2 regions of the Margalitia sp. FSL K6-0131 genome follow, and region 2 is predicted to be linked to the other one. Evidence: riboswitches for the same ligand, from Rfam matches in the RefSeq annotation. Region 2 holds a riboswitch; the other holds the start of a gene.
The links. Region 2 has a riboswitch for thiamine pyrophosphate ahead of tenA (thiaminase II). Riboswitches for the same ligand answer to the same signal wherever they lie in the genome.
Positions count from the first base shown of each region.

Region 1: another riboswitch for thiamine pyrophosphate. It lies ahead of thiM (hydroxyethylthiazole kinase); the one in region 2 lies ahead of tenA (thiaminase II).

Region 1 is NZ_JBBOZS010000001.1:4,257,802-4,262,703, reverse strand. Features, by position in the region: gene NSQ59_RS20840 (hypothetical protein) at 1-733, opposite strand, end outside; gene NSQ59_RS20835 (ATP-binding protein) at 1,023-2,546, opposite strand; TPP riboswitch at 2,760-2,869, shown strand; gene thiM (hydroxyethylthiazole kinase) at 2,974-3,786, shown strand; gene thiD (bifunctional hydroxymethylpyrimidine kinase/phosphomethylpyrimidine kinase) at 3,797-4,603, shown strand; gene thiE (thiamine phosphate synthase) at 4,600-4,902, shown strand, end outside.
Region 2 is NZ_JBBOZS010000001.1:2,938,729-2,943,630, reverse strand. Features, by position in the region: gene NSQ59_RS14395 (ABC transporter permease) at 1-785, shown strand, start outside; gene NSQ59_RS14390 (alpha-glucosidase/alpha-galactosidase) at 834-2,153, shown strand; TPP riboswitch at 2,344-2,451, shown strand; gene tenA (thiaminase II) at 2,571-3,272, shown strand; gene tenI (thiazole tautomerase TenI) at 3,347-3,970, shown strand; gene thiO (glycine oxidase ThiO) at 3,967-4,902, shown strand, end outside.

The sequences.
Region 1 (4,902 bases), 1.3 Mb from region 2:
ACCATCCTGCAATACTCATTGTGCTGGTCCCTATATTATACCTGTCATTAGAGCCGCCAGTTGAATTATTGCCTCCAAGTGTTGTTGTGGTAATAATCTGAATATCTTGAGGCAGTTTTTTAACTGGGACAGGTGAATCTTTTTTAGGTTTGGAAACCAAATTACTTGAATCAGAGATTCTTGTGGATAGGGACTTTTTAGCCTTCACTGTTTTCCTAATACTTGAAACAGAATCAGGTTTCTTTATTATCGTGACCTGTTTTTCCATATGTGGTTTCAAGTTAGGAACAGACTTTTTCTTTACATCCATTTCTGGTTTTTCTGTCTTGACCCGATGAATCATTCCGGAAACAGATGAATTTTTATTTTTATTAGTCTTGAAATGTCCCTTTTTAAGACCTGGATTTTTCTGTTTTTGCTTATCTTTGGCATGGATGATGTTTCTAGCATGCCCGTTTTTTAATCCGTTGACTGCCTTTTTAGCGACATTTGGTAAAGATTTATGGACCAGGTTAACCTGGTGATGATCCTTTTTTTGCTTTTTCTTGAGATGTTCTTTGGAACTGTTTAGGTTATTCCCAAATCCATTACCCTTAAGACTGGATACGACCGGAATCGTCTTTTTGTCATTAGAAGCAGGGGCATGATCATTTTTGTCCGCCAGTACAACACTGGGGAAACATAGGGCCGCACCAATAATTAAACCTTTTAATACAAATCTCGGGAAGTGCATCCTTTCACCTCCTTTCAGAGAATCTAGACTGAAACTACTCTTCATTAGGATTTCTTACGAAAGACAATAATCTTTATGGAATGCTTTTATAAAGAATTACTAAAAAGCTTGTCACTTTTTGTCCGTTTTCAATATAAATAGATCTATTTACCTGTATTTTGATAAGAAAATGACATTTTAATAGATATATTGTTATTTTTGTTAAAATAAAAAAAAGGACCCTAAGATCCTTTTTGAAATTCATTTATCTTTTTGATCGGATTTACCTGGAAGCTCAAAAAGAAACCGTTTAAATGTTATTAAGAAGAGGAAAGGATATATGAAAGGTGGTTCCTTTATTCAATTCACTTTCCACCATAATGGTTCCACGATGATTTTCAATAATTTTATAGCTGACCATTAACCCTAACCCATTTCCATTTTCCTTTAATGTGTAGAAGGGTTCTCCTATTTTAACGACTTGTTCAGGTAACATCCCAATTCCGTTATCTTGTATGGAAATCATTACATTTTCCTCGTCCAATGAGCTGGAGATCTTAATTTTGCCCCCATTAGGTAATGCATCAATAGCGTTTTTAAGCATATTCAGAAATACTTGAGCTAATTGATTTCTTTCTCCGTAGATGAGAATGTCGTTATCGTGATATGCTTCGGTAATTTCAACATTTTTCATAGCGGCTTCCGCGTTGAGTAAATGAACGACATTCCTTATGATATCGACTAGGTTGCAATTATTAAATTCAACAGTATGCGGTTTCGCGAACACCATGAATTCGTTCACAATAAAATTAATGCGGTCAATTTCCTCTAATATCGTTTTAGAATAAAGATATTTCTTCTCATCTGAAAAATGGTCAAGAATTTGAACAAAACCGCGAATGGTAGTGAGAGGATTGCGGATTTCATGTGCAATCCCAGCTGCCAGTTCACCAACCAACGATAACTTCTCGGTCTTGCGAAGCATTTCTTCGGTATTTTTTTGCTCAGTAATATCATGTTGAATGGAAAAATGCTGAAACGTGTTCCCGTTGCGATCTTTAAACGGCACTATAGTGCAATCAACCCAATAAAGACTGCCATCTTTTGCTTTGTTACAAATTTCTCCTTTCCAAACCTTGCCTTGTTTTATATATTCTCGTATTTCTTGAAAAAATTCTTCCGTGTGATAGCCGGAGTTTAAAAGATTGTGATGGTTTTGCCCTATTAGTTCTTCTTCCTTGTATTTCGTTATGTCGCAAAATTTTTGATTAGCATATTTAATAGCATCCTCCTTATCCGTAATAACAAGGATCGTTGCCTCTTTCAATGCATTTTTTAGATCATTTAGTTCACGCAAAGTGATATTTTCTTCTGCCAAACATGAGGCATATTGACGCAATTCTTTTATGATGAGCGGATTCATTTGGTTTGAAAAAATAGTAGATGCTTGCTGTATAAAAGAATCTATTTTTTTCATTACTTGAAATAGAACCTGTGGAGAGATGCTGCAGTTGTTTATCTCTTCTTCTAAAAAGTCCATAATCACCGATTTATAATGATGGCTCGGAAAAAGATATTGCTTTTGAAGTCGTGTATGAAATATGTACGTTTTTTCTAGTAACAATCTTGCCCATTTATTCATCATGAAATGAGTGGATTCTATATTCTGGGAAAGAGAATTACCAAGACAATGAAAAAACACTTCTTGGATAGATGTAAGATTTTGGAGTAAATGAAAATGTGGATCATTGCTTTGTTTTTCCTGTAGATTTTTCGCTAATAGGTGGCAATGATCCATTAACTTTTGACCAATCCGTTTCAATTCCTTATCCATACCCTCCACCTCTTTCAACAATAGTCTCTTTGTACCATTAAATTTTGACAACAAACCACAAAATCCCTTTTTTTTGTGCCTGTTACCACAAATGGATGTTAAGGGTGTCAGGGACCACTTGTGTACAAATTATACGATGGACGCGCAACACTGTTTAATTGCTTTACATATTGAATTCTGCGGGATATGATAAGTACAAAGAATAAAAGTTTTAAAGACTACTAGGGGTGCCCTAATTTGGGCTGAGAGAAAAACAGGAAGTTTTTTAACCCTTTGGACCTGATCTGGTTAATACCAGCGGAGGAAAGTAGTGGAGTGAAAAATGTTTTTTCTCTTACTAATGATGCCAGGTCCTAAAGAAGGAGCTGGCTTTTTTGTATTTCCCCCAGGAACACGACCCAGAATATGACTTTGAGGAGGATGAAAAATGGATAAGGTATTAATTGGAGACATTTTACACAATGTGAGGAAGGAAAATCCGCTTGTTCATAATATTACGAATGTGGTAGTGACAAATTTTACGGCCAACGGACTTTTGGCATTAGGGGCGTCTCCTGTAATGGCATATGCTCCTGAAGAGGTGGGGGACATGGCTAAGATTGCCGGTGCGCTAGTTTTAAATATGGGAACGTTAAATTCAGAAACGGTAGAATCGATGATTATTGCAGGAAAGTCCGCTAATGCCCACGGGGTTCCGGTCATTTTTGATCCGGTTGGAGCAGGCGCAACACCGTATCGAACCGAGATGGCAGGTAGGATTATGAGAGAAGTAAAGATTTCCATTATAAGAGGAAATGCAGGGGAGATTGCTAATATCGCAGGTTTTCAGGCAGAGGTGAAGGGAGTAGATGCAGGGAATGTCCAAGGAAATCAAATAGATCTTGCTATCACCGCTGCTCGTAAACTGCAAACGATTATCGTAGTAACTGGAAAAGAGGATGTAATTACGGATGGTACCACAACCTTTGTGGGTCGAAACGGTCATCCGATATTAACGAAAGTAACAGGCACAGGTTGTTTGTTAACTTCTGTAATTGGTGCTTTTGCTGCTGTTGAAAAAAATCTATTGGCTGCAGCTGCCTCTGCCGTTACAGCATATGGAATTGCTGCTGAATTGGCAGCAGAAAGAACAGCTTCCAAAGGACCGGGAAGCTTTCAAATGGAGTTTCTAGATCAGCTTGCATCTGTTTCAGGTCAACATGTAATCGAAAAAGCTTTCATTGAACAAAGAGAAGGGTAGGTGCCGGAAAATGAGAAAAGCATTAACAATAGCAGGCTCCGATAGTGGTGGAGGAGCAGGTATTCAGGCGGATTTAAAAACGTTCCAAGAGCTTGAGGTATATGGAATGTCAGCCATCACAGCAATAACCGCCCAAAATACATTAGGAGTTCAAGCAGTTTATCCCTTATCGGTGGAGGCGGTAGTAGAGCAAATTCGTTCCATAGCAGATGATATTGGGGTGGATGCCCTAAAGACAGGAATGCTGTTCAACGCTGATATAATCCAAGCGGTTTCTGAGCAAATCATCTTAAATAACTGGAAAAATATCGTTATAGACCCTGTGATGATTGCGAAAGGAGGAGCCTCTCTATTGCAGCAAGAAGCAGTATCCGCATTGAAAAAGAAGCTTATCCCGTTATCATTGATTATCACTCCGAATATTCCGGAAGCGGAAGTGATTATTGATATGGAAATAAAATCAATAAAAGATAAAGAAGAAGCAGCGAAAAGATTCATTGAATTAGGTGTAAAAAATGTTGTTATTAAAGGCGGACATGACACGGATCCGTTAGAGACAATGGATCTTTTTTACGATGGATATGAATTTGCTTATTTAAAGTCAAAAAGAATCAATACGGAAAACACTCATGGAACCGGTTGTACCTTTTCGGCAGCTATTACCGCAGAACTTGCCAAAGGCAAAAAGGTGTATGATGCGGTTGTAACTGCAAAAGATTTTATCCAAGCGGCAATTGAAGAAAATATTCCACTTGGAAACGGACATGGTCCAACGAATCATTGGGCATATAAAAAAAGGAGCAGTTTGATAAAATGACGAGAATCGATTCGGATAGTTTAAGAGATATATTAAAATTATATTTTATTATGGGCAGTACAAATTGCTATAAAAGTCCTGCAAGTGTACTGAAGGATGCTATTGCTGGCGGGATCACCTTATTTCAATTTCGCGAAAAAGGAATAGACGCTTTAACGGGCGACGCGAAATTTGCACTTGCCGAGGAGCTACAGACCATCTGCAAAGAACATGGGATCCCATTTATTGTGAATGATGATATTGACTTAGCCATTTCCTTAGAGGCTGACGGGGTACATATTGGCCAAGAGGATGCACCG
Region 2 (4,902 bases):
ATTTATCGGTGGGATCTACATTAGTAGCTACTGGAGCATTTGCAATGATCCTTTTGGATACAGGATCGAAAGGACTTTTGGCGCAAATAGGAATTACGGGAATTCCTGCATATCTTATTGCGGTTTTACTGGTATTAGTTTTCGGCTATTTGTTAGGTTCTTTGATAGGAGTCACCATTACTAAAGGGAAAACTCCTCCATTTATTATTACTTTAGGCGCGATGATGATCTTTAGGAGCGTTACCCAACAATTCATGCAAGGTTACAACCCGACAGTGCCGATGGATTTCTTACAAGTTTCCAATCTCAGCATTGGAGGATATTTGATTATGCCGATTCTATATTGGGCTATCATTGCATATATCCTTTATTATGTCTCTAAGCGAACCGTTTTCGGGAGACAAGTCATTGCGGTCGGTTCCAATGAAAAATCGGCAAAGCTATCCGGAGTAAATGTAGATAAAATTAAGGTACGAGTATATGCATTAATGGGGATTCTTGTTTCCATTGCGGCTATTCTTCAAGTGACTAGGATAGGTTCCATGGACTTTGCAAACGCTGGAAGAGGAGCAGAAATGGATGCTATTGCTGCAGCGGTAGTAGGTGGAACAAGCCTGATGGGCGGAAGAGGATTTATTATCGGTACCATCTATGGGATGTTAATTATTGCGGTAATGAATAATTTATTGAATTTATTTGGAGTGCCGCCGTTTTTAAGAGAGGCGTTTAAAGGGATTATAGTGATTGGAGCTGTGCTTCTGCAAAGGAAGGAAAAATCAGCTTAAGAGTGGAATAGTTTAATAGAAAAAATTCTGTTAAATAAGGAGAGAATAATGTCTAAAATTACGTTTTTAGGAGCGGGAAGTACTGTATTTGCAAAGAATGTCCTGGGAGATTGTATGTTAGTTCCAGCTTTAGAAGGCTTTGAATTTGCGTTGTTTGATATTGATGAACAGCGTTTAAGCGATTCAGAAAAAATGCTGACTAATTTAAAAGAAAACCTAAACAAAAACATTCAAATCAAAGCGTATCATGATCGGAAAGAGGCACTTAGGGATGCAAAATACGTCATCAATGCCATTCAAGTAGGCGGATACAAACCAAGTACGGTTATTGATTTTGAGATTCCGAAAAAATATGGTTTAAGACAAACGATTGCAGATACGGTCGGAATAGGCGGAATCTTCCGTAATCTGCGCACCATTCCGGTAATGCTTGATTTTGCAAAGGATATGGAAGAAGTGTGTCCTAATGCATTATTCCTCAATTACACGAATCCAATGGCGGTTTTAACTGGGGTTATGAATCGTTTTACAAATATCAAAACGGTTGGATTATGTCATAGTGTCCAAGTTTGTACAAAAGAGTTATTTCGTTCATTAGGGATGGATCCAAAAGGAGTACAGGAAAAGATTGCTGGCATTAACCATATGGCATGGTTGTTAGAAGTAAAAAAGGATGGGAAAGATCTATATCCTGAAATAAAGAAAAGAGCGAAAGAAAAACAAAAAACAAAGCACCATGATATGGTCCGATTCGAATTGATGGATAAGTTTGGCTACTATGTAACGGAATCATCCGAACACAATGCTGAATACCATCCATATTTTATAAAATCAAGGTATCCAGAGCTGATAGACAAGTACAATATTCCACTTGATGAATATCCGCGCAGATGTGTGAACCAAATAGAAAATTGGGAAAGAATGAGAGAGGATTTAGTAAATAACAAGTCATTAGACCATACTCGTACAAAAGAATACGGCTCAAGAATTATCGAAGCAATTGAAACAGATATTCCATTTAAATTTGGCGGAAATGTGCTCAATACAGGAAGACTTATTAGCAACCTACCTGAAAAAGCATGTGTAGAAGTTCCATGTATTGCAGATCGCAGCGGCATCACTCCTACCTATGTAGGGGATCTCCCAGAGCAATTAGCAGCACTTAACCGAACAAATATCAATACTCAACTGCTCACCATAGAGGCAGCCATTACTGGAAAGCGGGAACACATTTATCAAGCAGCTATGCTGGATCCACATACATCAGCTGAATTATCGTTGGATGATATCGTTTCGTTATGTGATGATTTAATCGAAGCGCATGGGGAATGGCTGCCGAAGTTTGATGGATCACCAGTGTTAGTTTGATGATAAGTATTTATCATGTATGAAGTGGTTAAAAGTTGGATCCGTGAAGATCTAAAAATACTTAAATATCATTTTAAATAAGTAAGATAGTTGAAAGGAAATAAGACATTACTAGACAATATATCTTCTTGACATATATTTAAATCATGCTATGATAATAGCGAAATATTGTTGGAAAACTTAATATTTTTTTAACCACTAGGGGTGCCATTTAAATGGCTGAGATTAAAGTGTGACTTTGAGACTCTTAGAACCTGATCTGGTTTATACCAGCGTAGGGAAGTGGAACAAGGAAATTTTTTGTGTATTTTAATTTCCATATAAAACCACTTTCTTGAGCGTTGAGAAAGTGGTTTTTTGTTGCACTTTGAAAAGATCTATGGATGCACAACAAAATGATTTTTTGGAGGAGATCGTATGAATTTTTCAGAACAGTTACGACAAGAAGTGGATACCATTTGGGAAGCTAGTTTTCATCATCCTTTTGTGACGGGAATTGCAGATGGAAGCCTATCATTGGAAAGTTTTCGATATTATGTGTTACAGGATTCGTATTATCTTTCTCATTTTGCAAGGGTGCAAGCTTATGGGGCAGCTAAGGCACCAGATTTACATACAACGGCACGTATGGCGGTCCACGCACAAGGGACGGCTGAAGCCGAGCTTAAACTACATGCTCATTTTTCTAAACAATTGGGGATCACAGAAGCTGAAAGAGAGGAATTTAAGCCTGCACCGACAGCTTATGCTTATACATCTCATCTGTACCGTGCGGCATTTGCAGGTCATATCGGTGATATAATTGCTGCCTTATTGCCGTGCTATTGGCTTTATGATGAAATTGGGCAGCGATTAAAGGGAAATACACCAGAGGAACCAATTTACCAAGAATGGATTGCGGCATATGGCGGTGAGTGGTTTCATGAAAAAGTGATGGAGCAAATCCAGCGTATTGACGAGATTGCCAAGCAAGTAACGGATTCGGATTTAGAACGAATGACACAACATTTTATCATAAGCAGTCAATACGAATACTCCTTTTGGGAAATGGCTTATCGGATGGAAGATTGGCCGATTAAGCAAAAGGTCAACAGTTTATTGATAGCTGATTTGGAATAGGAAAAAGATTGCACTCTTATTAAATATGAAATAGAGTACGAGATTTATCAAATATTGAGGTTGGTGGATGTAAATTGAGGCCCGAGCTACATATTATTTCAACAGGAATGCAGTCTGTTTCTGAAATGGTTCAAATCGTAGGTGAAATTCATCCTTATATCGATGCTTTTCATATTAGGGAAAAAAAGAAATCGGCCAGGGAGCTTATTGAAATAGTGAATCAATTAAACGCTAACGGCGTTCCGTTAGAAAAAATAATAATCAATGACCGTATAGATGTAGCAATGGTCGCGCGGGTAAAGGGTGTACAACTTGCTTATCATAGCTTGGACATTTCTGCGGTAAAAGGGGTGTTTCCAAGTTTAAGGTTGGGCTGTTCCGTTCATTCCCTAAATGAGGCGTTGTATGCTGAAAAGTTCGGTGCAGATTATGTGTTGTTTGGACATATTTTTTCCACGCAATCCAAGCCTGATGTAGAACCACGCGGTTTGGAAAAATTAAGAGAAGTAACTACGAAAGTGACTATTCCTGTGATTTCTATTGGCGGTATTGATTTTAAGCACGTGAAAAAGGTGTTAAAAACAGGGGTACAAGGGGTTGCTGTAATGTCTGGGGTCATGTTGGCGGACAATCCCCTTCAAGCAGTAAAAGAATATTCATTTCAACTTGGGTTAAGGGAAAGAGGTAAAGCAAAATGAGTGAATGTTATGATGCCATCGTTGTAGGTGGCGGTGTTAATGGCAGTGCAATTTCCTATAACCTTGCGAAACGTGGCTTAAAGGTAATTCTATTAGAAAAGGACCGTTTAGCTAGCAAAGCATCAAGTGCGGCGGCGGGAATGCTTGCTGCCCAAGCAGAGCTTGAAAAGGATGGCCCACTCTTTCAATTGGCCAAAAAGAGCCGTTCGATGTTTCCTAATCTAGCTGTGGAATTAAAGGAAAGGTCAGGGATTGATATTGAATTGGTGCAGAAGGGATTAGTCAAGATTGCCAGTTCACAAGCAGAGGTACAGGAGTTTCAAAAAATGATGGAGGCAAAGCAGCAAGCAGGGGAAACGGTGGAATGGATGACAGGAAAACAATTATGTGAAAAAGAACCTGCTTTATCACCTAATTTACTTGGAGGAATGTACATTCCAAATGATGGCCAGCTTTCACCTTTCCAACTAAGCCATGCTTTTGCTAAATCAGCAGCAAGCTATGGGGCAGAAATAAGAGAATTTACAGAGGTACATTCCTTTATTCATAGGAAAGGAAAAATAACCGGGGTTGTAACAGGAACCGGAAAAATTTATGGAAATCATGTCATTGTTGCGGGGGGCGCATGGAGTGATCGGCTGCTTCAAGAATCAGGACTTATCCTTAAATCTTATCCGGTGAAAGGCGAATGCTTTTCTATTATTTCCCCACGCCCACTTTTAACGGCAACCATATTTTCACATGATTGTTATCTCGTACCGAAGAAAGGCGGACGTACGCTTGTTGGTGCAACATCGACACCAGATACATTTGATCAAAGCGTCACTTTAGAGGGAATTCACTTCCTGATAGAAAAAGCAAAAAAACTTGTTCCTGTTATTATGGCTGGTGAATGGGAAAGAGCATGGGCAGGGATTCGTCCGCAGTCGCTA